3 regions of the Bacillus songklensis genome follow, and region 2 is predicted to be linked to each of the others. Evidence: riboswitches for the same ligand, from Rfam matches in the RefSeq annotation. Region 2 holds a riboswitch; each other region holds the start of a gene.

Region 1 (15,793 bases), on a different contig from region 2:
ATCACTCACATGTGAAGCGACTTCATGTAATGTGTGGGGAAGAGAGTAGAGTACATCGTAGGTTTTTGTTTTGTAACTAACGATGGAAGCGCGAGGGTTCTTATTTAATATCGCAGTTAAATAAGAATATGATATAGTCCACCTGCTTAGTAAAGCAGTTTGCCAAAAACCGGCCAGCCTGACTTTGCAACCATCTACATCAGCTACATCCCTGACCAAAAGATGGTGGAAAGCAAGTCATTAAAATTATATTTATTTAGTTTCCGAAATCATGGAGATTTCCATGAAGACTGCATGAATATTATCATGAACGATTTAATTGAAGCGATGGATCCCCGTTATATTGAAGTATGGGGTAAATTCACACCGCGCGGCGGTATTTCCATTGATCCGTATGTAAATTACGGCCGTCCTGGCACAAAGTACGAAAAAATGGCAGAATATCGACTAATGAATCATGATTTATATCCTGAAAAGATCGATAATCGATAATAAGAGAAATGGAATGAACTTGTTCAAGCGGACAAGATGTTGGAACTTTGGACGTCATAGGAGAGAGTGAAACAGCTGGGGGGCTTAGCCCGCGGAACTAGGCATCATTCATTCAGATAAGAAAAATGGGTCGCAGAATATAACCTGTTTTCAGGTTTGACAACTTAGTTAAGAGGGTGAAAAACATGTCGCAAAAATCGGCAGTTTTGCTTGGTGCAACTGGTCTTGTCGGTCGAGAGCTGCTCAGCTTGCTGCTTCAAAGCAACGTGTACAGCCAAGTCACGATTTTGGTCCGCAACAAGCTGTTGATTCAGCACGAAAAGCTGAGGCAAGTTGAAATTAATTTTGATGAGCTCCATAAATACGAAGATGAATTTAATGTAGATGATGTATTTTGCTGTCTTGGAACGACGATGAAGAAAGCAAAAACAAAAGCAAACTTTTTAAAAGTGGACTATGAGTATCCGCTGGCAGCTGCCAAGCTTGCCGAAAAGAAAAGGGCCCGCAACTTTTTAACGATTACCGCAATCGGTGCGGATCTTCGTTCGCCGATCTTCTACAATAAGGTAAAAGGTCAAACGGAAGAAGATATTTGTAACTTGTACATTCGTTCCACTCACTTCTTTCGCCCGTCCTTACTACTTGGGCAGCGCAGTGAGTTTCGTCTAGGTGAGAAAATCGGTGAATATGTATTAAAAAGCATATCCCTTTGTCTTATCGGGAAATGGCGTAAATTCAAGCCAATCAAAGCAGAGAACGTAGCAAAAGCAATGCTGGAAGCAGCGCTTGAAGAACGTTCAGGTGTTCATGTTCACGAAAGTGATGTCATTTATTACGGAAACTGTCAAGGTGCCGTCACAAACTAATAAAAAAGGGTTCGTTTCCGCTGAAACGAACCCTTTTTCACTAGATAAGAAAGTATAGATTCCACTTCTACGTTTAGAAACTTATAAATACTTAAAGCGATGGCTTAATCGCCGCCGCCACCGCTGTCACCGCCGCCGCTGTCAGAATTGCTCCAGCTTGAGAACGAGGAATCATTATCATTATCTTTTTCGTATGTAAAGGGAGTAAAAGAACTCGAAGAATTGTAAGAGCGGTGATTTCGCTTTTTACCGCCTGCAAAGGCTGTTGCTAAAAAGATGAAAAAAAATAAAACAAGAAACACCAATTCCACCGAAACCGCTCCTTTCTTTTAAAAATATATTCGGCATAGGACCGAGATGCTCCCATGCTTGTTTTTATTGTCTCATTAATCGATATATTGTTCAATGGTCGATTATTAGACATATTAGAGCGGATTTTATTTCCTTGAAGAAACATTTTTGAATAGAGTAAATATAATAAAGTAAAAAGACAAGGGGGTATTTCGAATGAAATGGCTTTCTTCTCAACAAAAAGTACAACAATATGCCTTTTTGTTTTATAAAATAGGTATTATTACCCAACAGCAAAAAGATCAGATTATCAAAAAATGAAGATATAATCAAAATTATGTAGGAAATTGTTTCTTAATATTTGTAAAATTCAATAAAATACTGACAGCCTTCAACATAATTTCGGACTGGTTTACATTATACTTATGTTCATAGTGTTAATGTCACAGGAACATCGTTGTAGGGATTTGTGTAATCATCATCTCATCTTCTTCAGTAAGGGCATACTTATTGAAAAATAAGGACGCAAAGTCACGGGTCTAAAGTTGGAGGATCCCAATCATGACGGCTGGGCTGCCTGAGATACAAAATGTATTTTAGGAGGAAACCATGGTTACAAAGGAAAATAGAATACACGTGCTATTGGATGAAGAATGGATTGATTTAGTTTTAGAAGCATTGGACAGCGGCATATCAGAAGAGGATATTAAAGCATTTCTCACCAGCCACAGCCGGTAGGAGTAGTCGGAAAATTTTTGTTTTTGCATGGATGTTATTAACGATGGCATATTTGGTATGTTATGATAAGGGAGGTAAGAGAAAGAGAGGGTGTAAATATGATCGGTCAACGTATTAAACAATTACGTTTGCAAAAACAGTTATCACTATCCGAACTAGCAGAAAAAGCAGGTGTCGCAAAGTCATATTTAAGCTCGATTGAACGCAATCTTCAATCAAATCCTTCTGTCCAGTTTTTAGAAAAAATTTCAGCGGTGTTGGATATTTCTGTCCAGTCATTAATTAACGAAGAAGAATCCTCGTCCGTCTACGAACAACTTGATTCTGAATGGGCGAACCTAGTGCGCGAAGCGATGGAATCAGGCGTATCCAAAGAAGAGTTTCGTCAATTTTTGGAGTTTAACAAGTGGAAATTGAAACAGGATAAAGGGAAGTAGCGTTTATGGGGGCATAAACGCTTTTGCTTTTTTATAGGATAAAACATACTAAAATAAGTAGAAACGCCCATGTTCTGTACAAACATCATGGGTGTTTTTGAATACAAAGAATAAAAACGATTTCTTTTGTTTACCTTCTGTAATTTTTTTAAAATGCAGCCCGATTGCTGTTTTTCCCTGTATACAAACGAAAGGATAAGCGTTATGATAGAAGTTGTGAGTAAATGAAAGAAGAGGAGTTGATATCGGTTGAGTAGCCAAAATTCCAGTGATCCTGGGCCAAGTATGAACATAGAGGGAGTCAGGATGTCACTTTTATCAGATTGTATGATTACCGATAACTGTATCAGCTTCTTTGATAGAGAGGTATGCTGACTTTCTCTTTGAAAAGGAGGAGGTTTGACACATGCTGAACATTTACTTAACGGATTTAAATGGAAGGCTCCATGAGCAGGAGGAAATCACGAAAGGCTCCTGGGTGAGCATGATCTCACCAACGGAAGAAGAAATTCGACGTGTTACCAATCATTTGAATTTGCCGCTGGACTTTATTAAAGACCCGCTCGATGATGATGAGCGTTCAAGGATCGAAGAGGAAGACGGCAATGTGTTGATTATCGTTGACTATCCGTCTATTTCATATGACAGCAACCAGTCCTCTGTTTATGAAACCATTCCATTTGGTATCATTATTACACCGGATTGTTTCGTGACGGTTTGCCTGGAAGATAATCCGATTTTACACCATTTTTTAAACCGAAAAGTCCGGGGGTTTTTCACCTATAAAAAGACACGTTTTGCCCTGCAAATTTTAAATGTCATTTCGATGTATTATTTGCGCTATTTAAAGCAAATTAACCGAAAAACAAACGAAATCGAAAAAGAATTGCATCAATCGATGAAAAACAAAGAACTTTATGCATTTTTAGCGATTGAAAAGAGTTTAGTTTACTTTACGACCTCTTTAAAGTCAAACAAGGTGGTCCTTGATAAAATATTACGTCAAAAATACTTGCGAATGTACGAAGACGACGAGCATTTGTTGGAAGACACAATCATTGAAATTACACAGGCCATTGAGATGGCCGACACATACAGCCATATCCTGACAGGAATGATGGACACGTTTGCGTCGATCATTTCCAATAACCTGAATATTGTGATGAAATTTTTGACATCTATTACGATTGTGCTTTCATTTCCGACAATCGTTGCAAGTTTTTTTGGTATGAACGTGGCGCTTCCGCTTGAGCATACACCGCATGCCTTTATTATTGTATTATGCATTGCCTTCTGCTTATCGGGCGCAACTGCTTTTATCTTTTGGAAGAAAAGGTATTTCTAAATAAGCCGAAACCACCTCTTGCAAAAGAGGTGGTTTCAATCTTCCCAAAGAAAGAGACAAGTATTTTTTGGCCATAAAGATAATAAAAATAGATGAAGAATATTCAACTGAAAGGGATTGAGCAAAAGGAAAATGGGTGAATTTATCAACAGTATATTAATGTGGCTGACGGATTTAGGTTACTTTGGAATTGCCCTAGGATTAATGATTGAAATTATTCCTAGTGAAATAGTACTGGCTTACGGAGGGTATATGGTATCCCAGGGATCGATCACGTTTGTGGGGGCAGTGATAGCCGGAACCATCGGCGGGGTAATTGCACAGTTGTTTTTATATTGGGCCGGTTATTACGGTGGTCGTCCATTTCTAGAGAAATACGGAAAATATGTGCTCATTCGCAAAAAACATATCGACATGGCGGAGCAATGGTTTGATAAATACGGAACAGGCGTCATTTTTACGGCCCGCTTCATTCCTGTTGTACGTCATGCCATATCGATACCTGCCGGAATTGCCAAAATGTCGGCTGTCCGCTTTACAATGTTGACGACGCTAGCGATCATTCCGTGGTCCATTTTCTTTCTTATGTTAGGTGAACAACTCGGTTCTCGCTGGCATGACATTGAAACCGTTGCTGCTACATATACACGTCCTGTTGGGTTTGCGGCTGTAGCCATTATTTTAGTTTATTTAGCTTTTAAATTGTTGAAACGAAAATAATGAAGAGGGGGTCCTAAAAGTACAAAAACGTACTTTCGGGACACCCTCCTGCGATGACCTGTCATTAAAAATCCAAGAAAATCACGGATTTCAGTGACGGGTCATCGCAGAAAAAATAGATTATGATCATCCTCTGAAAACTGCTGAGTCAGCCCCTTTTTAGAAGCAAGAAATGTTAAAGCGTTTTCGTTTGAAGGGAGCGGATAGGGTCATTTACTCCGAATTGAGGATTTCCTTCATGATTTGATTAGGCGCGGTCAGCAATAATTTTATAGTTTTTATGATTGACAACTGTCCGTTGATTTAAGTCAAGTTCATGGTAATTTTCCATATACGTTAAATCCACGATAACAGAGTTTTCATTTACCTTTTCGACAATCCCCTGTAAACCATCCTTAAATTCAATTAAATTTCCAACTTCAGCAATCTGCTGCATCTTACTCTCTCCTTTACCCACGAATCAGAAACCTCTTTATATACTTTATACGTGAAAAACGGACAAAGGTTGCATAAAATATTGTATTGTAATAAAAATGAAAAACTATTACTTTTAAAAAAGTCAAGTTTTTCTAATTACATTTCCGAGACTTCTTGTAAACAGTTTGCACGAATTTTGCAAAATCGTAAAGAGATTTTTAACAATTTTTTGTATTTCTTTTATGTAGTAAATGATGGGTAATGAAATATTGACAGTAATCAGAGTGAATTGCATGACAATTAGGGAACGATTCGTTATCATTTTAATAGATGTTACTAGAAATAGAAGGTGTAAATGATGAAGCAAACTGGTCTTGTGTTAGAAGGCGGAGGCATGCGCGGCGTATATACAGCGGGCGTGCTTGAGTTTTTTATGGAGCAGGATTTATTTTTCCCCTATATAATTGGCGTATCAGCAGGAGCGTGTCAGGCAGCATCCTATTTATCTCGTCAAAAGGGGCGAAATCGGCAAGTAAATATCGGATTTATCAAGGATCCGCGTTATATATCATGGCGCAACTATTGGAAACGCCGTGAATTTTTCGGGATGGATTTTGTGTTTGAGGAAATTCCGACAAAGCATGTACCGTTTGACTTTGATACATTTTTAAATAGAAAAGAACGTTTTGTAATTGGAACAACAGACTGCTTAACGGGAGAACCGGTTTACTATGATGATTACGAACGGGATGTGTTGAAAGTAATTCGAGCTTCCAGTTCGCTGCCATTTCTTGCACCGATTGTAGACTACAAGGGCAGAAAATTGCTTGATGGAGGAATCAGTGATCCCATTCCGGTTAAGAAAGCACAAAAAGATGGGATGAGCAAAAATGTTGTTGTATTAACGAGAAACGTGGGCTATCAAAAGAAAAAGTCGAATATGCTTTGGGTGGCAAGACGTTCTTACCGTGATTATTCAGGGCTTGTACAGGCGCTTGAAAACCGCTACCGTGTTTATAATGAAACGATCTCTTACTTAGAAGAGCAAGAACAAAAAGGAACTCTTTTTATCATTCGACCACAGCAACCACTTGATGTGGGAAGAATGGAGCGAAATCCTGTTAAACTAGAAGCTCTATATCAACAAGGATATGAAGAAGCAAAAATGCAATACGGCAGACTGACAAAATGGCTGTCTTGAAATAGAATGCTTTCATTGCCTTCAATCAGGCCATGAAAGCATTTTTTATTTTGTTAACTTTATCCGACTGTTCGAAAGATAAGCGTTTTGTTGTGTTTGTTCAAGAAAAGCATCATACTTAATGAAACCTCTCTGTTTGATGATACGTATAAACAAGCAAGATTATGTAAGGAGTGTCGCTCATGACAATAGAGTCAAGGGAAACGTTGCAGGCTGCATTGGCAGAAATCGAGGTGTGGGAACAAGATCAGAAAAATCTTTGGTTTTGGGAGCGGATCGGCCGGCTGCCGTTTAAGCTGTTAGATAAAATTACGCCCGCGTTTATTCAAAATAAAATCGGAGTACTGCTGGATGAACTCGGAAGCTTCATCCAAACGGGAGGCCAATATTTAACCCAGGAACGCATCATCTTGAAGAGATTTGAACAGATGGAGGGGAGAGAAGAGTTAACGATTTCCGATATCTCCTCCATGCCCCTTGAAAAAATGGATCGCGTGAGTAAAGAGTTAAAAAAAAGCCGGGCTAAAATCGCGACGGTTCAGGGAGCGACCACAGGGTTTGGGGGGATTTTTACATTAGCCGTCGATATACCGATGATTCTTGGTCTTTCTCTTAAAACATTACAGGAAATTGCCATCGCCTACGGCTATGATCCAAGACAAAAAGAAGAGCGTGTATTTATCGTGAAATGCTTGCAGTTTGTGTCTGCTGATATAGTCGGGAAAAGAGCGATTTTAGAAGACTTAACGAGGCAATATGGAAACGAAAATCGTGCGCAAATGATCTCCCGGCTGCAAGGGTGGCGTGAAGTGGTTGTTACTTATACGGATTCATTTGGATGGAAGAAATTATTTCAAATGATTCCGATTGCAGGAATGTTTATCGGAGCTTTTATGAATAAGTCCATGATGCAAGACGTAGCGGAAGCTGGTATAATGCTTTATCGAAAGCGCCGAATTCTGGAGCGCTTAGAGAAAAGTGACGAACACGAATCTCTTACATTGTAGTGGAGGGATCAGTAATGGAGGAACAAAAAGCGATTGAACTGTTACAGCAATTACGTAACAGAGAAGTAAAAGAAGTTCGGGTTACAAAAGAAGAATTCTTACCTTTTCGTCAGGTATTGGTGAAGCAAGAAGACTTTAAACATTTCCGGGGCATTGCCCAACGCGGCGGCGGAGTGTTATATCAATATTTGGAAGTGCCGAGAAGCTGAGCGTGATGCTCGGCTTCTTCGCTTCTTCCTGCGGAGCCAAAAAGCGGCTCCTTCTCAGAAGCTCCAACATCCTATCGGTTTAAGCGGGCTTTCTCCGCTTTTCATATTGTCTAGCTGCGAAAGCCAAACCGTATGGCTGTTTCGCTTCTTCCTGCGGAGCCAAAAAGCGGCTCCTTCTCAGAAGCTCCAACATCCTATCGGTTTAAGCGGGCTTTCTCCGCTTTTCATATGGGCCAAACAGTTCTTTTTGAAAGAGAGGCATCATATGCTAAACTATTCCTTAGTCTCATACCCAAACAACCGATGTTTCATGATTAATAGATGCGAAGCGAAGAAAAACATGATAGATTTAAGATAGAGCATACAACAGGGGGATGACAAACTCATGTGCCTGAATTGGGAGGGATTATAGTTGGAAAATCGCACACCTTTTTATTTTGCGGATTATATTTGGAAAAATGAAAAGGGTCATACGACATACGGGATGCTTCTTGTTAAACGCCCGGATATGGATAATGAATATGACCTCCATATTTTATTAAAAGAAGCGTATACACAAAATAAAAAGATCGCTATTACAATGGTGTACGATAATCGTGAACAATCCCTGGATGGATATGTTGTTCATATTTCAAAGGAAGAAGATGTGTTTACGTTTATGGATACAAATGGAGTCAAACTTGTGATTGATTTCTATGATGTAGTTGAAATAGATTTTCAAGACTGATTCAACAGAACACCCCCGGTCAAGTCTGACCGGGGGTGTTCTATTGAAAGGTTTGCGCAAAGGTAGCAGAAACCTCATTAAAAGCATCAATATGTAACCATCCGAAACATTTTAGTCTATATCATTATTTTTTCTTGGATGGAAAAGGGAGAAATACTAAAGGGTATTATATTTAGAATATTTCATTAGTTTTTAAAATAACAAAAATTCTATGAAAGGTTGATATTTTTTTTATTTTGATGTTTAATAACATTATAGACTGTGGTGTGATGTTACAAATGGTTATTTACATGGCATAATCTTGTATTATTTTTTTATGATGATTAGTAAGCGTTTTCAGTAAGTGTTTGCATTTTTGAACCTCATTGTCAGTACGATGGTTCCCTTTGTGATCTTGGGGAGGATGACAAAGGAAAACGGTTTTGTTTATTAGGGGAGAACGTTTTATAAAAGGGGAATTTGAACGGCCAAATAAAGGGATTACGATAAAGAATAACCATATATCGTAACATCGCACATTGCTTGTTGATTCAAAAAAACGATGGGGAAGGGGACCCCATCGTTTTTTATTTGTTTTATTAACCATTATTTTACATCAAGTTGATGAACCTTTTCTTTCGCCTGTTCAACCGACTCACTTATCTGTTTAGGTGTTTGTGTTTTGGCGGGGTTTCTTTGCTTATTTCGTCGATCTACCATATACCCTATTGCCAAGAGAAGGGCGATACCAACCAAAATCCAAATCCAGGCACCCAATGTCTCATTCACTCCTTTCTTGTAAATCATTATTTTTTGTTAAGTTTCCCTTTCCCTCAAAGGAAGCAGGTAAACATGTTTTTTAGTCAATCGCACAGAAATTTTCATAAAAGAGGACAGGTGCCTACTCCATGATTCCGCATTTAACATATGTTGCAGTGTAAGAGTTTTACCAATGATCAACGGGAGGCAGGCTATATGAAACAGCCATTAGGACAATCAGGTGGTATTCGTCGTCCTATTCTCAGATTTGGCCCTGGAAGATTGGGCCCTGGAAGATTTGGTCCTGGAAGATTTGGGCGTCCATTCTACGGAGGATTCGGACGTCCGTTCTTTGGCGGACCGTTTTTCGGGGGAGTGCTTGGCGGGGTATTAGGAAGCGCGTTAATTGCTCGTCCGTATTATTATTATCCGCCATACTACGGCTATCCGCCATACTATTATCCACCATGTTATTACCCGTATTATTATTAAAAAAGAAAAGCGATGTGCATAGGGTGCATCGCCTTTCTTTTTCGGAGCAGTTTCTCATGGAGAATCCTGATTGCTTCAACTTATCTTATTAAGGGAAAGAAGAAAATCTCTGCAGATGTAAATGTCATTTTATGGTATAATTTTTAAAAAATAGGAGGAGCAAATGTGAAACAATGGCTGGTTGCTTTTTATTTGCTGCTGATTCTTGGCGGATCTGTTTGGAATGTATATCTATCTTGGAAACATGATTATTTTGGTCAGTTTGTGTTTTTCTCCTTTTTTTCACTCGTTTCTTTTGTTCTTTTTGCTGCAAGCCTTCTCTATGTTTTTGCTTCAAGACAAGTATATGACCAATCGCCTTCTGCCTGAGAATGTCTAACTTTGTCAAACGATGGCTGTAAAAATAAAAAGGAATTTGTAAGAAATCAAAGAATAAAGAAGTGTGAACATTCAAAAAGCGGAAAGATGGGATTGGAGGGTTTTTATGAATAACAAGTTTAGGGGGAGAAAGAATTGAAGGTCCTTATTTCGTTATCAAACAAATTAATGCAAAGGTATTTACCAGATCCATTCTTATTTGTAATTATTCTTACTTTTTTTGTGTTCGGCTTAGCTTTGGTGCTAACAGATAGCACTCCTATTCAAATTGTGGAATATTGGGGCGGTGGATTCTGGAGTTTGTTGGCGTTTACCATGCAAATGGTTTTGGTACTTGTAACAGGCCATGTATTAGCAAGCAGCCCGATTTTTAAGAAAGCTTTAGGAAATTTAGCCTCTGTACCAAAGTCACCAGGTCAAGCCATTGTTCTTGTTTCCGTTGTTTCACTTCTGGCAAGCTGGATTAACTGGGGATTTGGTCTTGTAATCGGGGCCTTATTTGCTAGAGAGCTCGCCAAAAAAGTGGAAGGGGTCGATTACCGCCTTTTAATTGCAAGCGCGTACAGCGGTTTTGTGGTCTGGCACGGAGGATTGTCAGGGTCCGTTCCGCTTACCATTGCGACACCAGGACATTTTACCGAGAAAATTATTGGTATCGTTCCGACAAGCGAGACGCTATTTTCAACATATAATCTCGTTATTGTAGCGGCACTTTTCGTCATCATACCTATTTTAAATCGCCTGATGATGCCTTCCAAAGATGAAACGGTGATCATTGAGCGCACTTTGCTGGAAGAAACGGATTCATTGCAGGCACCGACAGTAGAACATTTTGAAATGACACCTGCAGACCGACTTGAAAACAGCCGGATTTTATCTCTTTTAACAGGTCTTCTCGGGCTTTCATTTTTAGCTTTTTACGTTGTAAAAAACGGTCTTAAAATTAATCTTGATATTGTCAATTTCCTGTTTCTATTCCTTGGAATCTTGTTCCATGGGACACCGAAGCGATTTTTAGACGCGGTGATGAACGCAGTAAAAGGAGCAAGCGGTATTATTATTCAATTTCCGTTTTATGCTGGTTTAATGGGTATCATGGTATCTTCGGGATTGGCAAATGTTTTATCTGAAGCGTTTGTTTCGATTTCGAATGAACGAACATTCCACATGTTCACTTTTTGGAGTGCGGGACTTGTGAACTTTTTCGTTCCTTCCGGCGGGGGACAATGGGCAGTGCAAGCGCCAATTATGCTGGAAGCCGCTCAAAACCTGGGGGTTTCCATGTCTAAAACAGCAATGGCTGTGGCATGGGGAGATGCTTGGACCAACATGATTCAACCATTTTGGGCGTTGCCGGCTTTAGCGATTGCCGGGTTAAAAGCGAAAGACATTATGGGCTTTTGTTTAATCACTCTTTTTGTAAGCGGTGCTATTATTTCTCTTGGCTTTTTCTTTTTTTAACATTTCGTTACATAGCGCTTCCTTTTCTAAAGGGGGTGCTTTTCTTTTTTTATAGCTATATAAAAGAACCATGTTGATTCTAATTTTTAGGGATCATTTGTGTGAAAGGTCTATTTCATACGCTTTCTGCGAAGACTGAAAGGAATTAAACCGCTAAAAATGAAGTGAAAAAGTGCAGAAATGCTTATATTTATTACTTGAAACCTTTCCTGTTTCTGCTATAATATCAGCGGTGACTCATCATCTGAGGTTCATCGGGCGGGAGAGGGATAAAGAAAAAGAAGGAATAAGATGTTTAAAACGTTCTTAGACAAACGGTTCAAAATGAATGAACACAACACAACCATCGCAAAGGAAAGTATGGCTGGTGTCGTTGCCTTTTTATCGGTTGTATATATTATTGCCATTAATGCGTCCATTTTAGCAGATGCAGGCATTCCGCTTGAGGCCGGTATTTTTGCGACAGTCATTACATCCTTGCTTGGTTGTTTACTAATGGCGTTTTGGGCAAATGCACCGATTGTGTTAGTTCCGGGTATGGGGATTAATGCCTTGTTTACGTATACGATGGTCCAATCCATGGAATTATCGTGGCAAGAGGCACTCGGCGTGGTATTTATCTCCGGGTTTGCATTTGCTGTGCTGGCCTTTTCCCGTTTATCGGTGATGCTTATGAAGGCGATTCCGCAATCGTTAAAAGAAGCGATAACGGCAGGAGTAGGACTTTTCCTTACCTTTATTGGATTGCAAAAGGGCGGTATTGTCCAATCAAGTGAGACGACCTTTGTGGCGCTTGGAGATTTAAGCAGCCCTTATGTAATCGGTACACTGATTACGTTATTTATCACGATTGTGCTGTTCATTCGAAATGTTCGCGGAAACTTCTTGTTAAGTATGGCAGCAGGAACATTGGTTGCTTTTGCTTTAGGACAAGTGAAGCCAATGGAGACAGCTGCATCAACAACTGAATGGCATGTGTTTTTTGGTGCAACGGGGGCCTTATCGTTTTCTTCCATTACGTCTATGACATTTTGGGCTGCAGTGTTTTCCTTAACGATGGTGATTGTTTTTGAAAACATTGGCTTAATCCATGGCCATTTGGGCATGACGGGGCATGATGAAAAATTTCAGCGTGCGTTTCAAGCAAATGCCATTTCTGTCATAACGAGCGGATTTTTCGGCACAAGCCCAACCGTGTCGTCTGTTGAAAGTGCAGCAGGCATTGCTTCAGGCGGGCGTACGGGTATGACATCGCTTGTTGCAGGAGTGCTGTTTCTAACGTCACTGTTTTTCATCCCAGTCATTAAAATGGTTCCCGCCAGTGCAATTGCGCCGATTTTGATTGTCATTGGCGGTTTAATGATTCAAAACATTCAGCACATTAACTTGCAAGATTTGTCAGAAGGATTCCCGGCATTTTTGATCATTGCGCTTATTCCGCTCACATACAGCATCGCTGATGGAATCGCATTCGGCTTTATCGCGTATCCGATTTTAAAAGCAGCGTTAGGTAAAATGCGTGAAGTGTCAGTGCTTATGTATGTTGTAGCGTTTTTGTTCTTTTTAAATTTTGTATTGCATTATATAAGCTGATACTAACCTCCTGTCAAATGGCAGGAGGTTCTTTGAATATACATGTCATTTTAATCGTGTATTGAAACTTTTTATGTGAACAATATTCCTCTGCATCTGGAACTCGTCGCTGTGAATGTTAATCGAACGACAGGATCCATTCTAGGAAATGGACTGAAAATAAGTGCAGTGATTCTAATGGTGATTTATTGTCCAAACATATAGAATTTATCGCATCCGTTAATAATCCAATTAGACATTTATAATAAAAAATATGGAAGATTCTTCCGATGCAAGATTTATATAGTTATAATTTTATCGAGGTAATAACAAAAAGCAGACCTTTGTACCTGAATTAGTTGTGTATTTACATTTTTCATAAAGAGATACACCTTTCAATCATTGATTTAGATGCAATAAAAAACCCAACTCGTTAAAAATTGGGCAGGGGTTAAATTATTTATTCTCATCTTTATTCTTATTATCATTATATTCTTTCGGGCTTCTTACATCAGGTCTGACAGGAGTTAACTCTTCTGAAGCTTCTGTATTAAGTCGAGTATTACGTTGTCTTTGATTCTGATTAGGTATCTCTGTTCTTCCAGCATTTCTAGGTACAATGCGATGATAAAAAATTTCAAAAACTGTGATACCAAGCGCAGAGATTAAAGATCCAGCAAATAAATCATTCACATAAGCCAAATTTCTACTCATTGACCAAATGACCAAAAATGCTAAACCAAAATCAGCAAGGGAAGCAACGGAGTTATTAGTCCTACGTAAAATAAATAAGTCACCTATGATATAACCAACTGCACTTAAAACAATAGAAATAGTAAGCACATCTACAATTGATAAGTTGTTAAATAAACCAAGTACAACACCAAGAACAACGAGTGTTGCCATAAATTTAATTGAAAAGGCTAATACATGTCTCATTAGTTCATCTCCTTTTTTAACTTATTTTGTCTAAACATATTTGTAGTATTCATAAACAATAAAAACAGATAAGGGACAAAACATATGATTTATCATTTTCCGAAAGAATACTCCCGCTTCAAGGAATGTGCAGGGCGTAGCCCAATGAGTAAGTGGGACTTGTGGCACGAAAACCAAGTGTCAAAAAACCAAAAACAAGACGGAAAGACCATACGAATTTCGTATCAATCGTAGGGACTACGAGGGTAGCCTGCTAAGAAACTGGTGGATACACTGGTGTTCGCAGGAATCTCTCACCTCAAGCGTTAGCTAAGTGGGAGTAGTTCAAGACATTTACCTACAAAACAAGCTATTGCGCTACCTTATTAACCTACTATATAATGACCATAGCCTAAATTACGTGAATCGTAGGATATGGATATAAAAAACAAACATGTGGTGGACGTGTGGATTGTTATCAAATCCACGCCCAATAACGAATAAAGGAGCAATAGCGATTTATGATTACAGTTAATAATGTTAGTTTACGATATGGTGACCGCAAGTTGTTTGAGGATGTAAACATTAAATTCACACCGGGCAACTGCTATGGATTGATTGGAGCGAACGGTGCAGGTAAATCGACTTTTTTAAAGATTTTATCAGGCGAGATCGAGGCGCAGACGGGTGACGTATTCATGGCACCTGGAGAGCGTATGGCCGTATTAAAACAAAACCACTTTGAATATGAAGAGCATGAAGTGTTAAAAGTCGTCATTATGGGACATGCGCGTCTTTATGAAGTCATGCAGGAAAAAGATGCGATTTATATGAAGGAAGACTTTTCAGATGAAGACGGAATGCGCGCTGCCGAACTGGAAGGCGAATTCGCAGAGTTGAACGGTTGGGAAGCGGAGTCTGAAGCAGCGATTCTTTTAAAAGGTCTGGGCATCGAAGAAGAACTTCATACGAAAAAAATGGCTGATTTAACGGGTGCTGAGAAGGTCAAAGTCTTATTGGCACAAGCGTTATTCGGCAAACCGGATGTTTTATTATTGGATGAGCCGACGAACCACTTGGACATTAAAGCCATTCAATGGTTAGAAGAATTCTTGATCAATTTTGAAAATACAGTTATCGTCGTATCCCATGATCGTCACTTCTTAAACAAAGTGTGTACGCATATTGCCGATCTTGATTTCGGTCGTATCCAAATTTACGTAGGAAACTATGATTTCTGGTATGAATCAAGTCAATTGGCTCAAAAAATGGCACAGGATGCAAACAAAAAGAAAGAAGAAAAAATTAAAGAGCTGCAAAACTTCATTGCGCGTTTTAGTGCGAACGCTTCTAAATCCCGTCAAGCGACATCACGGAAAAAGATGTTAGACAAAATTACGCTGGACGACATTAAGCCATCTTCCCGCCGTTATCCGTTTGTTCATTTTGCACCAGACCGTGAAATTGGTAATGATTTACTGCGTGTGGAAGGCCTGACAAAAACGATTGATGGCGAAAAAGTGTTAGATAACGTAAGTTTTATCATGAACAAAGATGATAAAATCGCGTTTGTAGGCACTAATGAGGTGGCATACACGACGTTATTTAAAATTTTAACGGGAGAAATGGAAGCGGACAGCGGAACGTTTAAATGGGGTGTTACTACATCTCAAGCATATTTCCCGAAAGATAACTCCGAGTACTTTGAAGGCTGTAATCTAAGCCTAGTTGATTGGTTACGCCAATATTCTCCTAAGGATGACAGCGAAAGCTTTTTGCGCGGC
Region 2 (9,770 bases):
GAGGCATCACAATCGGTGATCCAGACAACTTGAATTCGCCCTCAAGGGTTCACCTATGCGGTTGGCGCCAACCCCGCAAGGGGGGTGCCAGCCGCTTAGGTCTAGAAAATTTGGCATGGCCGTTCTTTGGTCAGGTCGAATTTTCTAAATCGATCTATATAGTTGACATAAGGCCCGTTATAAAAAGCAAAAGGCTCAGATTCTTTTTAATCTGAGTCTTTCTAATACACCCTAAAATCTATTACACTACATTTAAAATTTACTCTTCCGTTTATTAAAACCATATAAAAATAACATTGAATCAAAGTAATAATTCATAATAACTAAGTTAGTGCGCACAGCATTGCGCACAACAACCTTCATTAAATTGATAGATGCGTCAGTCAATTTCTCATCTCCCTCTCTGTATGTTTTCATAATTTACAAGGACAAAGGAAAACATCCTCCACAATATATTAATTTATTCAACATTTTACTTTGTATGAATCCTTGAAAGTATAATTCAATTCATCTTTTCATACATACAATATTCAACTCCAATTAACATAATGCCTCTTTTTTGTTGACATAAGTGGGATTAGAGGAACTAAACGTATTAAAAAGCCCTTGAGACAAGGGCTTTCAACGTGTAGACCTTGCCTAATAATAGGCTTTGTCTACACGCTGCACCTTCACCAGCAGGTGAAGTCTCTCCCATAAATTAAAAAGAATTTATCCATAAACTGTTTAAATTCATTTCTTAATCCTCTAATTTGAAAGAAATGAATAGCTCTATACTTCTAGTAAATGTTTTTGCACCAGAACCATATTTTGAATTAACGCATCACCGAATTCAGAACATTTTACTTCTGTCGCCCCATCCATTAAACGGGCGAAGTCGTAAGTAACCACTTTAGAAGCAATTGTTTTCTCCATGGAAGAGATGACTAGTTTAGCCGCTTCATGCCAGCCAAGGTGTTCAAGCATTAATACACCTGAAAGGATAACAGAAGACGGGTTCACTTTATCAAGGCCGGCATATTTTGGCGCTGTACCGTGAGTCGCTTCAAAGATGGCATGTCCTGTTTCATAGTTGATGTTTGCTCCTGGAGCGATACCGATACCGCCAACTTGTGCAGCCAGCGCATCAGAAATATAGTCACCGTTTAAGTTCATCGTAGCCACTACGTCAAACTCGCGCGGACGAGTTAAAATTTGTTGTAGGAAGATGTCGGCAATCGCATCTTTTACGATGATTTTGCCAGCTGCTTCTGCTTCCGCCTGTGCTTTATTAGCCGCTTCTTTTCCTTCTGCTTCTACGATACGATCGTATTCAGCCCATGTAAATACTTTATCGCCAAACTCTTCCTCAGCCAATTGATAACCCCAGTTTTTGAAGGCACCTTCCGTAAACTTCATAATGTTTCCTTTATGAACAAGTGTTAATGATTTTCTACCTTCATTGATTGCATAGTTAAGGGCTGCACGAACAAGACGTTTTGTTCCTTCTTCTGAAACCGGCTTGATTCCTAGACCAGAAGTTTCAGGGAAGCGAATTTTATTTACACCCATTTCGTTTTGTAAGAAGTTGATTAGTTTTTGTGCTTCTTCTGTTCCTTCTGCGTACTCAATACCCGCATAAATATCTTCAGTATTTTCACGGAAAATCACCATATCTGTATCTTCAGGACGCTTAACGGGTGAAGGTACACCTTCAAAGTAACGTACAGGGCGCAGACATACGAATAAATCAAGCTCTTGACGTAATGCCACGTTCAAGGAACGAATCCCGCCGCCGACAGGAGTTGTAAGCGGACCTTTAATCCCAATTATGTATTCACGGATTACATCCAATGTTTCTGAAGGCAGCCATTCACCTGTCTCGTTGAATGCTTTTTCCCCAGCTAGTACTTCTTTCCAAACAATTTTCTTTTGGCCATTGTATGCTTTCTCAACAGCAGCTTCCAGTACACGTGAAGCTGCAGCCCAAATGTCCGGCCCAGTTCCGTCTCCCTCAATGAAAGGAATGATTGGATAGTTTGGTACATTTAATACACCGTTAGTAACTGTAATTTTTTCTCCCTGTGTCATTAATATTACCTCCTTGATTACTTGTCTACACTCTGTTCACAATCATTGTCATAAATCTAAGACCTATGATAAAAAGTTGTTTCAATAGGCAGAGTCGAATTTTGACAACTCTATATCCTATTTCATCGTAATATCTTATTTATAATAATTAAATAAAGAAAAAATTTATGATTTTAATAAGAAAAAGTTATCACAAACACTTGAGTTTTAAATGGTGTTAAAACTATGTATACGATTAAAAAAAGGGATATTAACGATATGAAATCTAGTTCTGGTGCAAAAACCTTAAACTGATTGTAATTAATCTATGAAACTTGGACATACTCAAAAAATAATACAAAGCAAGTGCATCACCTATTCACCTTTAGTTTACATAACACTGATTATTGGCAATAAAAGAGGTTGGGTAGCTTTATTAGATACCCAACCTCTTTTTGTTGACATAACCATTCTTACCGGAACCCACACAAAATCAAACCCCTTGGCGCCAAGGGGTTTTAGTGTTGATTATTTCTCATAAAATATAAAAAACTCTCTCTTATTCTATCCAAAACGTCCGTAAATGATTTTTCGACTTAAACGAACGTGAAAAAGGGCACTTTTTGGGCAAAAATGAACCGTTCGTAAAAGTGTACTTTTACCAACGGGTAAAATAACAATCATAATGAAAAAGCAGGGTTAACCTTGCTACATACTCCCAAACATTTTCTTCCTTCAACCCATTTCACTCGTTTAGCACAATGAAAAGAGGAGTTGCCACAGCGAATCCTCTTCCTAAACTCTTGCTCCCGTTAGCCAGCCATGAAACAGAGGATGGAATAGATACCGTTCTTCCATGGTAGACAACCATGCCGTATTAATACGGCACCATCACATCAAATGAATGAAAGTAGTAATTTTCAGGATAGGACATGAATTTTCTGCTAACTTACAGATTATGATGCGATGCATTTTGCAGCCTTTTAATCTCTTGTTTTGCTTAGATAAAAATCAATGATACTTCCTTTGGAACCAACTACGTCATATAAATACATCCACTGACCTTTTACCTTAATATACGTTTCATCTACTCTCCAGGAATCATTTGTTGGCTTAAAATGACACCGTACTCTTTCATCTAATTGAGGCCCATATTGATGAACCCATCACATAATCGTTGTATGAGCTATCGAAAGGCCTCGCACCTCCATCATTTCCACCAAATCACGAAAACTGGGATTGTACCGTAGATACCATCTAACTGTTAACAAAATAATGACAGGCTGATAATGCCTCCATTTGAATAAATGTTGTTTTCCATACCGATCAGACACCTTTTTTAGAGTCATAGTATCAGTATGTCCAAGATTTAGAGACTACTTGTAATTATCTTGAAGTTTTTGCACCAGAACCTTATTTTCAAACTCTCATTTATAGACTTTTAAAATATATTTTATAGTTGTATCACAAAAAATTTTCATGAAATTACCGATATAAACTTTATATAAAGAAAGGGAGATTTCACCATGAACAAACTTAGACAGTTATCTTTTGTTACAAAATCTATTGTTACTACGACCACATTAATCCTATTAATAGGAATCGTACTTATAATCTCAAGCTTATCCATTCAAAATGGAGTATTAACAAAAGAAATGGAAAAGCAAGCAACGAAAATTGCAGAACGTTGGGGAAAAGATATAGATCCTTCTCTAGTTGAGGAAGCAGCAAATGAAAAAGATTTTGATGGTAAAGTTCAAAAAGAATTAACCGCTTTTTTTGACAAAATATCTAGCACTAATCCAAATGTTGCCCAAGGATATATAATGGGAACCGAACTTAATGAAAAAAATCAATCAGCTATTATTGCCACACCAACTCACATTAAAGAAGGCTTACAAGAAAACGGAATAAATATTGGTGATTTATATGATCAACCAGAAACGATTGCTAAATCTATTAGAGAATTAAATAAAACAAAAGAAATTACAACTTCAGATGTGTATGAAGACCAATTCGGAACTTGGGTGACAGTACTTTACCCAATCAAAGATAGCACAGGTAAAGTATGGGCTTTCTTTGGAGTAGATGTTGATGCAAGTATGGTTAAAAACGGAACAGAAAAATTCTTACTTAGCTCTTTACTTATTCTGATCCCAGCTATTATCATTATTATTCTTATTCAAGTATTTGCTACTCGCAGAAGCTTCAAACCGTTAAAACATTTGTTCAATGGAATTAACGAAATGAGAAACGGAAATCTTGATATTAAACTTCCTACAAGAGAAGATGATTTAGGTAAAATTAATGAAGCATTCAATGAAATGGCATCTGAATTAAAATCTATGATTGTGAAAATCAGAGAAACCTCTGATACTGTATTACAATCATCCGAATTAGTAACAATTGTTACTGAACAATCGAAAGACCACTCTGTAAAAATCAGTGACAACATTAAACAAATGACAGCTGGAATTCAAGCACAAGAAGTATCAGTCACAGAATCAGCAGGAGCCATTGAACAAATTGCGGCTGAAATAAATTCTATCGCACATTCTGCTCAAGATGTTTCCGTAGTATCTAAACGTATGGAAGATTATGCTATGGAAGGCCTAGATGCAATCAGTGAAGTGGTTTCACAAATGGGAATCATTAACGATACCGTTAAACAATCAAGCAATATCATCAGCTCATTAAAGAAGCGTTCCGACGAAATTTCTAGTATCCTTGAAGTGATTACAGGTATCTCTAGCCAAACGAACTTATTAGCTCTTAATGCAGCAATTGAAGCCGCTCGCGCCGGCGAACACGGTAAAGGATTTGCGGTTGTAGCACAAGAGGTTAGAAAGTTAGCGGAAGAGTCCAACAAATCTACAGAGAAGATTTCAAAAATCATTGAAGAAATCCAAAATGAAACAAATAACGCTGTATCTTCCATGGAAATTGGTACAACAGAGGCAGAAAAAGGAACGAAGATTGCTCAAACAACCGGAGAACTTTTCTTTAAGATTAAAGAGATTACAGACCAAATTTCTACTCAAATCGAAGGAGTTTCGGCTGCATCTCAAGAAATTTCCGCTGGAACAGAAGAAGTAACCGCTTCTGTCAGAGACCTTGAAGCGATTGCACAGAATAACTCAAACTTCACTCACGAAATTGAAGATCGTACTGGGCAGCAATTAGAATCTGTCAACCAATTATCTAAAGCATCAAGAGAATTAAATGAGTTAGCACACGAATTACAATCAATGATTACTAAATTCAAAGCATAATAAAAAACCGATAGGAATAATTCCTATCGGTTTTTCTGCTTTCTTTGAACACATATTGATTAATCTTTTCTCCATTTATTACAAGAGGATCCCAATGAAGTGTTGTTTTATTCCGTTGCATCAATACATGGACATTAGGAATAGGTATAATCACTTTTTCAATCGGAGTTGGATTACTAACATTTCAGTGTATAAACAACAAAAAGCGACAAAGTAAACCTGTCGCTTTTGTGCTCCCTCTTATGCTATTTCTATAAACAAAATCAAACAAGAACTAGAGATTTTTGATGAACATTCATGTGTTCTTTCAAAAAGCTAATGTATCTGTCCACTTCTTCGATTGTGGTATATGGTGAAATGGAGAAAAATTTATGTACATAAACAGGTAATCTTTTATCCCCATCACGAACATGAATTAATCTTTGTTTTGAGGTATTACCAAAGTAAACCCTTTCTCTTTCTACGCCGATTAATTCAGCAAATTCACCATTATATTCATTAATCTCAACTACTTCATCTCTTGTTAATTTACCCCCTAGTTCTTCTTTCCAAAGAACTTCATTTGGATAAAATCTAAAGGTTGTAACTGGAGATACTTCGTTTGTAACTGCTACATTTTTGAATTCTCTCAGTAGAGATTCTCTAAAAGCTATATTAACACGAATATAATTAGCCAATAGTGACTGATAGCCTTCAATTCCCATTGATAGTAGTGAAGCATAGATAGAAATCGCACTGCCCATACGAGAACATTCTAACGTGTAGCTTGTATGATAACTTCCATATCCTCTATTACCCACATAAGGCGTTTCGGAAGCATCTAAGTCTATATATCTTAAATCTTCCTTGTTTTTCACTAGGAATAAACTTGTTATATAAGGTGTCTGACCTAACTTGTGAAAATCAAAGACCATACTATCAGCCAAATGTATACTTTGGAATTTTTGTTGGTATCTTTTCAATACTGAAGAAACACTATCTTCTAAATGTAATGGATTATTCGCAAAGTCATATTCATTAAAGAATGTGTACATACCACCCATCGCAGAGTCAGCATGGACGTAAATAGGCTTTAAATTATATTTTTGCTCTAATTCACTTGTGATAGCTTTAATACCTTTAATATCATCAATTCCAAAGGTGTCTGTTGTTCCCATAGTCGCAAGGATATACGCCGGTATTCCACCTTCAGAAATAACTTTCTCCATTTTCATTTTCAGATCTTCTAAATTCATGGAATGGTCATCATTTACCTCCACACGAATCATGTTGTTTACACCTATACCTGTTGCTTCCACTGATTTATAAAGACTGTAATGAGATAATTCGGAACAGAAACAAAATATGTTGTTAGGAACCCCTTCTTTATTTGATTCCGGAAATTGACGAGCAACCGCAAGTCGTAATGAATTAAAGACCGCTCCTTGTCCTCCCCATGTTGTATATCCAGCACTTGTATTTTGGTCATACCCTACAATTTTGGATAACATACTAGTCACCATAATTTCCGCTTTAGCTGCACCTGAGCCTTCAACATCCCAAAGGGCATTCCCATTTAACAGAACCATTACTAAGTTCCCTAAAATACTAGCTATATTCGGTAGCGGAGCTGCATTTGCTACATAGTTACTATTAACAAATCGTTGTCCTTTTGCAAGATCGATTAGTTCCGTAATTGTAACTTCCATCGGTAACCCTTTTCTCGGTACATTTGACTCTTCGATAATACGATTATAATAATCTTTAGTATAATTAGGCATTTGCCCCAAAGTTAATTTTGAGGGGTCTTTTAATTCATCAATATTAGTGAAAATAGTGTTTATGTATCCTAATATTTTTTCTCTTTGTTCCACATTTCCATCAGCACTAGGGAATAATTGTTGAAGTTGATTCATTGTTGTCATTTGATAATCCTCCAAATTTCAATGCTTATTTTTTTACGTATTATTTAATAAAGCTTACTATCCATTCTAATGCACCTAATACATCTAGAAAAACGACAGTTATAGCAATCGGTGTAACGTATTTCAGTAAATAAAACCATATATTAAAGAACACTTTCCCCACTTTCGAACCTTGCTGTAATTCTTCTAATAAGCCGGTTTTTGAAACCTTAGTGGTAACAAATATAGAAATAGCCAACGCTCCTAAAGGCATTAAAACATTACTTACAGCGAAGTCTACCAAGTCAAAAAATGTCTTATCAACTATTTTAAAATCAGCCATTACCCCATAAGATAAACATGAAGGAATTCCTACAATAAAGATTAATCCTCCGATTATCCAAGTGTATTTCTTGCGATTTTCATTTGTATTTTTCGTTAAAGCAGATACTGCAATTTCTATCATAGAGAAGGCAGAAGTTAATGCTGCGAATAAAAATAATACTAAGAAAGCAATAAAGAAAACAATTCCAAATGGCATTTGAGTAAATACTGCCGGTAAGACCGAAAAGATTAAAACTGGTCCTGCATCTACCTCTAAACCAAAAGAGAATACTCCCGGAAAAATAGCTAATCCCGCTAACAGAGCTATCAAAAGGTTCATAATAACAATTGATAAAGCCGATTTAGGTAAGTCCTGTGTTTTAGGAAGATAAGAACTATAAGTTACCATTACAGAAACTCCTAAAGAAAGTGAAAAAAATGCTTGACCTAAAGCAAAGAGAATACTTTCAGAAGTCATTTCCGTAAAGTCTGGTACTAGAAGAAATTTAACTCCTTCCATTGCTCCGTTTAGACTTAATGAACGAATTACTAGAATAATAAAAAGAATAAATAAAGCAGGCATCATAATTTTACTTGCTTTCTCTATCCCTTGTTGAATCCCCTTTGCTACAACAATAATCGTTATCAAAAGAAAAACTAATTGTCCTAACAGTGTAGATACAGGATCAGCGATAATTATTCCGAATAGCTGACCATACTCAGCTTGTGATAGTCCATTTAAACTACCAGTGGATGCTTTAATTAAATAAAGGATAATCCATCCACCTATCACACTATAGAATGATAAAACTAAGAAACAAGAAAATACACCTATTTTTCCTGTTATATGCCATAATGTATTGGGTGCTAATTTTTTATATGTCGTAATAGCGTCACTTTGCGAGCGGCGACCAATTACGAATTCACCTACTAAAAGCGGATAACCTAATAATAGAGTGAAAAGTAAAAATACAAGAAAAAACGCTCCCCCACCACTCGTACCAGCTACATACGGAAATTTCCAAATGGCCCCTAATCCAATAGCCGAACCAGCAGCTGCTAAAATAAATCCTAGTTTTGATTTCCATTGTTCTTGTTGTGACATTTTTTACATTCCTTTCTGTTCTTAGATGACTGAAAGATTATAATAATAAAAATTTAATTTTGATATTAAAAAACCCCACCAAAAAGATTGGTGGGCATATATAAACAAAGGGGTATGTTACTAAACTGAAAATTACCCTCTTATCTTATATATCCAATCCTTTTCGGTAACCCGGCGATCCTAGCCAAAATAAGCCTTAGACCCGTAGCTTTGCGTCCTTATCTTTCGACAAGTTTGCCATTATCGAAGGTGTTTCTATCTTTAACATCGTAATTAAATAGGTTTTATTTACTAGTAATTTATACCTGTGATATATTAACTCCTTTATTTTAACTTGTAAATATAGTTCTATAAAAATTTATTTTTGGTGCAAAAATATTTACTATATAAGTTGAATTAAAGGATTACAGCCCATCTCCGTCGAAGTATACGTATAACATTTACCAATGAACGGAGAGAAATCCCATGACTGATTCACGTCAACATGAAATTCAAACCCTGCTTGCATCGATGAAAACCACGAAAGATAAACGAATGTATAAACGTTATCAAACCATCTACTTCTACTTACAGGGCTATTCTAAAAAAGAAATCACGAACATGATCGGTCGTTCTGAAAAAACCATCTATAATTATGTGAATGCCTATGAGGAAAAAGGGCTGGACGGCTTAATCATGGGACAATCACCGGGGGCACCTCGTAAATTAACCCCTGAACAAGAACAGGAATTAATTCAAGTCATCACAACCAAACTGCCAGTCGATGTTGGTTTTCCAGCTAAACATAATTGGACCTTGGCGATCATCGCTTCTTTTATCAAAAGAGAATGGAACCAAACCTATACTCTTCGTGGGGTATCCCGACTTTTGTATGATTTAGGTCTCCGTTATACGAAACCCACTTATACGCTGGCAACAGCTGACCCGGTAAAACAAAAAGAGTTTGTAGAAGAGATCTTTCCTGCCTATAAAAAAACTTCTGAATGAGGAAATCGATCATCTTCTGTTTCAGGACGAGTCCATGATCCGCGATTATCAAGCTCTCGGGCATACATGGTTTTTAAAAGGGAAGCAGCGAATCATTCCCACTTACGGAAAGCATCAAGGTGTCAAACTTATTGGTACACTTAACTATGA
Region 3 (5,875 bases), on a different contig from region 2:
TATAGATTAGCTGGCTTTTTCGCAAATAACACAAATGTTGAAATATATAAGTCTGCTGAATTAGTAAATGTATATCTTATTCATTTCTAGTTTACATAACCATTCTTATCAACAAGAAAAGAGGTTGGGTATCTTTTAGATACCCAACCTTTTTTTCTCCTTATTTTGTTGACATAACCTAGGATTATGAGAAGTAAAAACAAAGATACCTTCTAATTAAATCAGGACGTATCTTCAAACACAATCTTTTATCTACCAAAAAAAACCAAATGGTATTACTGCAAATGCGATTAGAGCTGCTAAGGCAATGGCAACTGCTGCAGCTCCGAATCCAAAACCAAATTTTCGTCCAAAAAATGGCCTACCAAAACCACCATAACCAAATCCTCTAAGGTTTCTTGGCCCATAAGGTTGATATGGTCTTACATATACATGTGTTGGTGTAACTCTTTCTATCATACCTCTATGAACATTACCTAATTTGTCCTTTAATTCAACTGGCCTTCCTTTATATTTACAGCATAAATGGTAATAATCTCTAGGCAATTTTTACAACTCCCTTCCATAAAAGATAAATGGAAAAATTACTTACAGCTTCTCTTGATAGGGTATGCGGTTTAAAGTGTAGGTGAAATGGACAATGGTCGAGATGTTTGTAGAATTTTAAGCATTTAGAATAACAGAAGGAAAATAAAAGTTTTCAATATTGTATTGGTTTATATAAAAGATTTTCGAACGTAACAAAATGTTATTCATGTTACATTGGTTATAGCTATAACCAAAATCACCAATTGGGTAAATATGTAAATTTCGTGATTGCTCAATGATTTGATTAAGTTGTCCTATACAAATATTTTTTAAAAACATAATTTAGTACTGAGTATTGAATGCTTATCAATTTCCCAATAAGCAATAGAAGGGAGAAGGGCAAATAATGAGTGATGGAAGTTACGGTTACGGTTCTGGGTTTGCTTTAATCGTTATATTATTCGTCTTACTTATCATCGTGGGATGTTCCTGTATGTCCTATGGTGGATATTAAAAGTTACTTTGAATTTACCACTTAACTATTCATAATAGTCGGTTTCGCTAAGGACAGATTACTCAATCTGTCCTTTTTATCATAATCGACGAGAAGACCCTCGCTTCCAGACTTGCTAAGTGGGGGTAGATCAAATAATAATTCATTGCTAAAAATTCCACGTTCATATCAACACTTGTCCATTACCTTTTATGATATTTTGCATATCTTACAACATGAGAGACAAAAGTCTCCTGAATATCCTCCACCGGACATACACACCTTCTTTGTCTTGGCTAAAAGCGCATGTTATAACATGCGCTTTTAGTCTTTGTTGAATTTAAAAATGATTAGAACTGCACTCTAATAGCATTAGTTGGAAAAATATTGAATTTTCTTGTCTATTAGTGAGTCTGTCCAATCCAATTCTTTCTTGAGAACATAACGTAAAAGTATGAATCGTAATTTAGCAATCCCTTACTACTCAATAGGAGGTGAACAAGTATGGGCTTTGGTTGTGGTGGTTATGGTTATACAGCACCTGCAACTACCGCTCCTAGCTATGGCGGCGGTTTTGCGTTAATTGTTGTTTTATTCATTCTCCTCATTATCGTAGGTTGTGTATGCATGGGTATGGGTTATTAGTGGTTGAATTAACGAAAACAATCAATTTTATAGGCTTTAACAATTGATTTTCATAAAAAATAGACTACTCCCTACAAAAATAAAGATAGTGGATAGTCTATTTTAATTTGACATATTACTTAAAAATGTTGATTTTTTCCCTCAGCTAATGAGTTTGTCCAATCCAACTATTTCTTGAAAACATAATGTAAAAGTAGGGATTGTATGTCTGCAATCCCTTCATACTCCATAGGAGGTGTTAAATATGAGCGATGGAATTCGCACTGCTTTTGCGTTAATTGTTGTCTTATTCGTCTTACTTGTCATTGTAGGATGTTCTTGTACAGGATTTGGCGGTTATTAATTCCTCACATCATCTAATGGGAACAGTTGATTTCGTTTCGCTTATTGAGAAGACAAAGGGCAGATTTAAATGATCTTTCCTTTGTCTTAAAATATCTATTTTCACAAACATTGATGAAGATCATGTACCTCTCATTTCAAAATCATATCTTGTGTCAGAAAGGAGGAATAACGTGGAGCATTTAGTTCGAAGATATCAAGGAGAGCCTGTTGAGGTTATGGATCATTATGGACGAGTTTATAGAGGAATTATAGACGGGGACCCACCTCCTGGAGGAATGATGCTTCGTACCCGCTTTGGAAGAAGATTTATCCCCTTCTTCTTAATTGCAGCTCTTTTCCTTTTAAGATTCAGAAGACGACGCATTTTCTAAAAGCTAAATAAAGAAACCTACTTTTTTGTAGGTTTCTTTCTGTTTTTATAATAGGCTATTTTTTAAGAAATTTTGTAATTAGAGGACTTACTAGAGGACTTACTTGATCAAACATTTTCTTAGCTTGTTGAGCCGTTCCTGCAATCTTTATAAAATCTAAATTTCCTTCTGATGTACGAAAATGAGACATGAAATCTTGCTTATTTTGCTTTATTGGGGGGCGTCGTAATGGGCTAGGAGAAAAAAAGGGGTGCATGGGTCGTTGTGGTCTTCTAGGCAGCAAATTCAAAACCTCCTTTGAGTTACATATCTCTTCTCTAATAGATATATGAAAAGTTGAACCTTTAAGGAAAGGTACATATCCCTAAAAACACATAATTACTATTCCTATACATAAAAAAGCAATCATACATAAATTTATGTATGTGATTGAATACATATTTACCTAATAAAAAGCGAACCTCCTTCATAAACAAGAAGTTCGCTTTTTATTAGGTATTTTTTTCAATACAACATGATAATTATCATGTTGTATTGAAAAAAATATCATATACAATCTTCAATTTAATTCCAGACAACATATTATAACTGCGGCTAGGTAAAAAAAGCACCTCCACCTTCGTTAGAGCCCTTTATGCCGCTAAATAAAGAAATAAAGTGCCATTCCATTCCATTAGTTATAGATCTTTTCAAAAGTCGAATTTGTAAAGAGGACTAGAACTAGTCCTCTTTTTTTAAAAGATAAAAAAGTGTAAAGCTACGGAGAATTTTCAACATTACTTAGTTTGCTCCTTATAAATGCATTTTTATCATGATTTCTTATCACAAAACAAATAAAGGGAATAACATCCAAACACCTTGAACAAAATACAAAAGACGCCGCGAGACATCACCCGGTAACAAAATCCTTAGTTCTATACCTAATCTATGAAAAAACTACCTCTTGATCCTCGAGGTAGTTTTTTCGTTTTCTCTCATGTATATCCCATACATTTTTAGTTTACATAACCATTCTTACCGGAACCTGCACCAAAACAAACCCCTTGGCGCCCAAGGGGTTTTGGCTTGTCTATTTTTATTATTTATGCATCTTTTTATACATCGTTGATGAATCAACGTTTTCAGCTTCTCAAGAAGCCTGGCAGCTGTATAAAAAGGGGTGGTTTTATGCAATCTCTAATACATATATTAAAAACAAATTTATCAAAATAACATTTTCTAAAACTCTAAACCTTTTATGAAAAAAGAATCTACTCACCAGTATAAATTAGATAATTGTTTTTCCCTTGCTTTTTAGCTTGATACATAGCTTGATCAGCATGTTTCAATAAGGTTTCTACATTATCCCCATGATGGGGATAAAAAACGATTCCGATACTTGACGTAACTTTTACCGAATTTTTTTTCAAGATAACAGGTAATCGCAATTCTTCTAATACTCTTTCGGCAACTTGAACAACGTCTTCTCGTGTAATTTCAGGCAGTATTACTGTAAATTCATCACCTGCCAATCGTGCAGCCATATCCCTGTCACGAACAGAATTATTTAAACGTTTGGCCACCTCTTGTAGCAATTGATCGCCTATTTCATGACCGAAAGTATCATTTACATTTTTGAAACCGTCTAAATCGATAAACATAACAGCTAAAAGTTTCTCACTTTTAAACTGATCTAATTTCTGATTCAAGGTTTCTTGAAAAAATCGCCGATTCGGCAAACCAGTCAATTGATCATGGTAGATTAAATGATTCATGAGTTCTTCATGTTGTTTCCTTTGAGTTATGTCCAGTACAACTAATTCTCTTGCATCTTTTCCCATGTACTCAATAGGAGTCGAAATAACCTCGACATGAATGATTTTTCCATCAAATCTAATTACTTTCAGTTCATACTTTGAAACTTCGTCCTTGTCTTTCTGTTGTCTCAATAATACTTCTTTTACAGTTTCTATAGAATCGGGATGAATAATATCCATCCAGGGCTTCTCAAGGAGTTCTTGAAAATGAGAAGCTCCTAAAAGATTAGCACAAGCACGATTGACAAAGATAAATTCACCTTCAGAACGGACAAATATTGGCTGAGCAGAATGTCCAATTAAACATCGGTATTGCTCGCGGCTCTTCTGAAGATACTTCGATACCTTTTCTTGCAAGAAAAAAACATTAAAGAAGAGTAAGAGCAAAATAAATAAGGTTATATCATCAAAGATCTCTTCCTCCACACCATTAATATGTAACCCAAGCAGTTTAAGAATTGATTCATCCTTATAATAAACAGCAATAGTAAATAACATAAAAATCAGACTCATTCTGATTTTATGATTTAACTTCATTTTATTAACTTCTCCTTTCGGCAGCTCAGCCATCATAGCAATTGCCTTAGACCTGTAGCTTTGCGTCCTTATCTTTCGATAAGTTTGCCATTTTTCGTGGATGTAGTTTCAGCCTAGCAATTTTACACTATTCGACAAAAAACGACAACTAAAGATTATTAATATATCTGTTATTGTGTTATCCTACTCCATCAGGTCGAAAAGATAACTTGTCATCGTCTTTTCACTATCCCTCGCCTCCTTACCAAGGCTCCTTTTAAATGCAGTAACAGAAGACCTCACCCCATCCTTATAAGAGGATGGGGTGAGGTCTTCTGTTGTTTGCGGAATTCTTAAAAGAACCGTATTCGCAAGCATCGGGGGATTTTAAGCGCAAAAACACCGTAAATAAATTAGAAAAAGTGTTCTCTTTTATTTACAGTATAATTTACAGATCTATTTTCAATTATTTATCTTACTTTTGTAACCTAAATAACTGAATTGGTTTTCAAAATCAAGGGTATATGAACTCCCTCCGGTCGCCCTTGATTTTAAAAATTTTTCGTGCTACCTGGCTGACGCCGACCGAGAACTCATACCAAATAGGATTTTCCCCTCTGTCTCGGTCGAACCAACAGCATAGCACGAAAAACAAGCCGCCTTATAGCCTGTTCTCTCCCTCTTTTCCTCCCTCCAAGCTCACCCAAATAGGAGTCACCAAAACCTCCACCATTTCTTTTGGCCCTTCTGTTCCTCAAGTACAGCAACTTGTTTTTTCATTTCCATCATCTCTTTCATCGCGTTCACTAACTCACCATCACGCTTTTCTAATCGATAATCGATATACTCTTTTTGCTTATCTTGCTGGTTCCGCAGTTCCGCAACAGCCTTCCGCAGCTCCATAATTTCTTCTTTTTGTTGAGCCATTATCTGCATAGCAACCTGGGTTTGCTTCATAAGTTCTTGGAACTGTTCACCCACCTCCACCTGAACAGAAATCGCCTGTTGATTAGACTGCTGCTGCGCTACTGCGGTTGTCACTGCGGTTTCTTCCTCAATTTCTATATTCCTTACAGCCATAAGGCTTAGACCTTCCTCAATCTCCACTGCGGTTAGATTACGGTTGAACCCTTCCGCAATGAAGCGCAGTATATCCGCAGTCTCTGGTCGATACCTTCGGT

What was found. A riboswitch is a leader RNA that binds a small molecule or an ion and turns the genes downstream of it on or off. The one in region 2 is predicted to bind cyclic di-GMP.
Region 1: another riboswitch for cyclic di-GMP. It lies ahead of ACFOU2_RS12885 (anti-repressor SinI family protein); the one in region 2 lies ahead of ACFOU2_RS16380 (sodium-dependent transporter).
Region 3: another riboswitch for cyclic di-GMP. It lies ahead of ACFOU2_RS01980 (diguanylate cyclase domain-containing protein); the one in region 2 lies ahead of ACFOU2_RS16380 (sodium-dependent transporter).

Annotation. Positions count from the first base shown of each region.
Region 1 covers NZ_JBHRZT010000052.1:301,518-317,310, reverse strand. The annotation lists gene ACFOU2_RS12905 (hypothetical protein) at 1-15, shown strand, start outside; partial or broken gene queF (preQ(1) synthase) at 154-492, shown strand; gene ACFOU2_RS12895 (oxidoreductase) at 678-1,358, shown strand; gene ACFOU2_RS12890 (hypothetical protein) at 1,463-1,669, opposite strand; cyclic di-GMP riboswitch class I at 2,140-2,230, shown strand; gene ACFOU2_RS12885 (anti-repressor SinI family protein) at 2,259-2,387, shown strand; gene ACFOU2_RS12880 (helix-turn-helix domain-containing protein) at 2,486-2,824, shown strand; gene ACFOU2_RS12875 (magnesium transporter CorA family protein) at 3,231-4,169, shown strand; gene ACFOU2_RS12870 (DedA family protein) at 4,302-4,889, shown strand; gene ACFOU2_RS12865 (YkvS family protein) at 5,137-5,325, opposite strand; gene ACFOU2_RS12860 (patatin-like phospholipase family protein) at 5,662-6,507, shown strand; gene ACFOU2_RS12855 (EcsC family protein) at 6,690-7,514, shown strand; gene ACFOU2_RS12850 (hypothetical protein) at 7,529-7,723, shown strand; gene ACFOU2_RS12845 (hypothetical protein) at 8,136-8,450, shown strand; gene ACFOU2_RS12840 (hypothetical protein) at 9,036-9,206, opposite strand; gene ACFOU2_RS12835 (hypothetical protein) at 9,405-9,680, shown strand; gene ACFOU2_RS12830 (hypothetical protein) at 9,846-10,049, shown strand; gene ACFOU2_RS12825 (short-chain fatty acid transporter) at 10,194-11,519, shown strand; gene ACFOU2_RS12820 (NCS2 family permease) at 11,811-13,112, shown strand; gene ACFOU2_RS12815 (YndM family protein) at 13,548-14,030, opposite strand; gene ACFOU2_RS12810 (ABC-F family ATP-binding cassette domain-containing protein) at 14,531-15,793, shown strand, end outside.
Region 2 covers NZ_JBHRZT010000067.1:232,938-242,707, reverse strand. The annotation lists gene icd (NADP-dependent isocitrate dehydrogenase) at 772-2,076, opposite strand; partial or broken gene ACFOU2_RS16395 (IS6 family transposase) at 3,036-3,398, opposite strand; gene ACFOU2_RS16390 (methyl-accepting chemotaxis protein) at 3,576-5,321, shown strand; gene ACFOU2_RS16385 (pyridoxal phosphate-dependent decarboxylase family protein) at 5,585-7,216, opposite strand; gene ACFOU2_RS16380 (sodium-dependent transporter) at 7,266-8,633, opposite strand; cyclic di-GMP riboswitch class I at 8,796-8,882, opposite strand; partial or broken gene ACFOU2_RS16375 (IS630 family transposase) at 9,099-9,770, shown strand, end outside.
Region 3 covers NZ_JBHRZT010000009.1:40-5,914, reverse strand. The annotation lists gene ACFOU2_RS02010 (hypothetical protein) at 253-546, opposite strand; gene ACFOU2_RS02005 (YjcZ family sporulation protein) at 935-1,042, shown strand; gene ACFOU2_RS02000 (YjcZ family sporulation protein) at 1,526-1,666, shown strand; gene ACFOU2_RS01995 (YjcZ family sporulation protein) at 1,911-2,009, shown strand; gene ACFOU2_RS01990 (hypothetical protein) at 2,182-2,382, shown strand; gene ACFOU2_RS01985 (YppG family protein) at 2,438-2,638, opposite strand; gene ACFOU2_RS01980 (diguanylate cyclase domain-containing protein) at 3,633-4,748, opposite strand; cyclic di-GMP riboswitch class I at 4,732-4,814, opposite strand; partial or broken gene ACFOU2_RS01975 (hypothetical protein) at 5,409-5,875, opposite strand, start outside.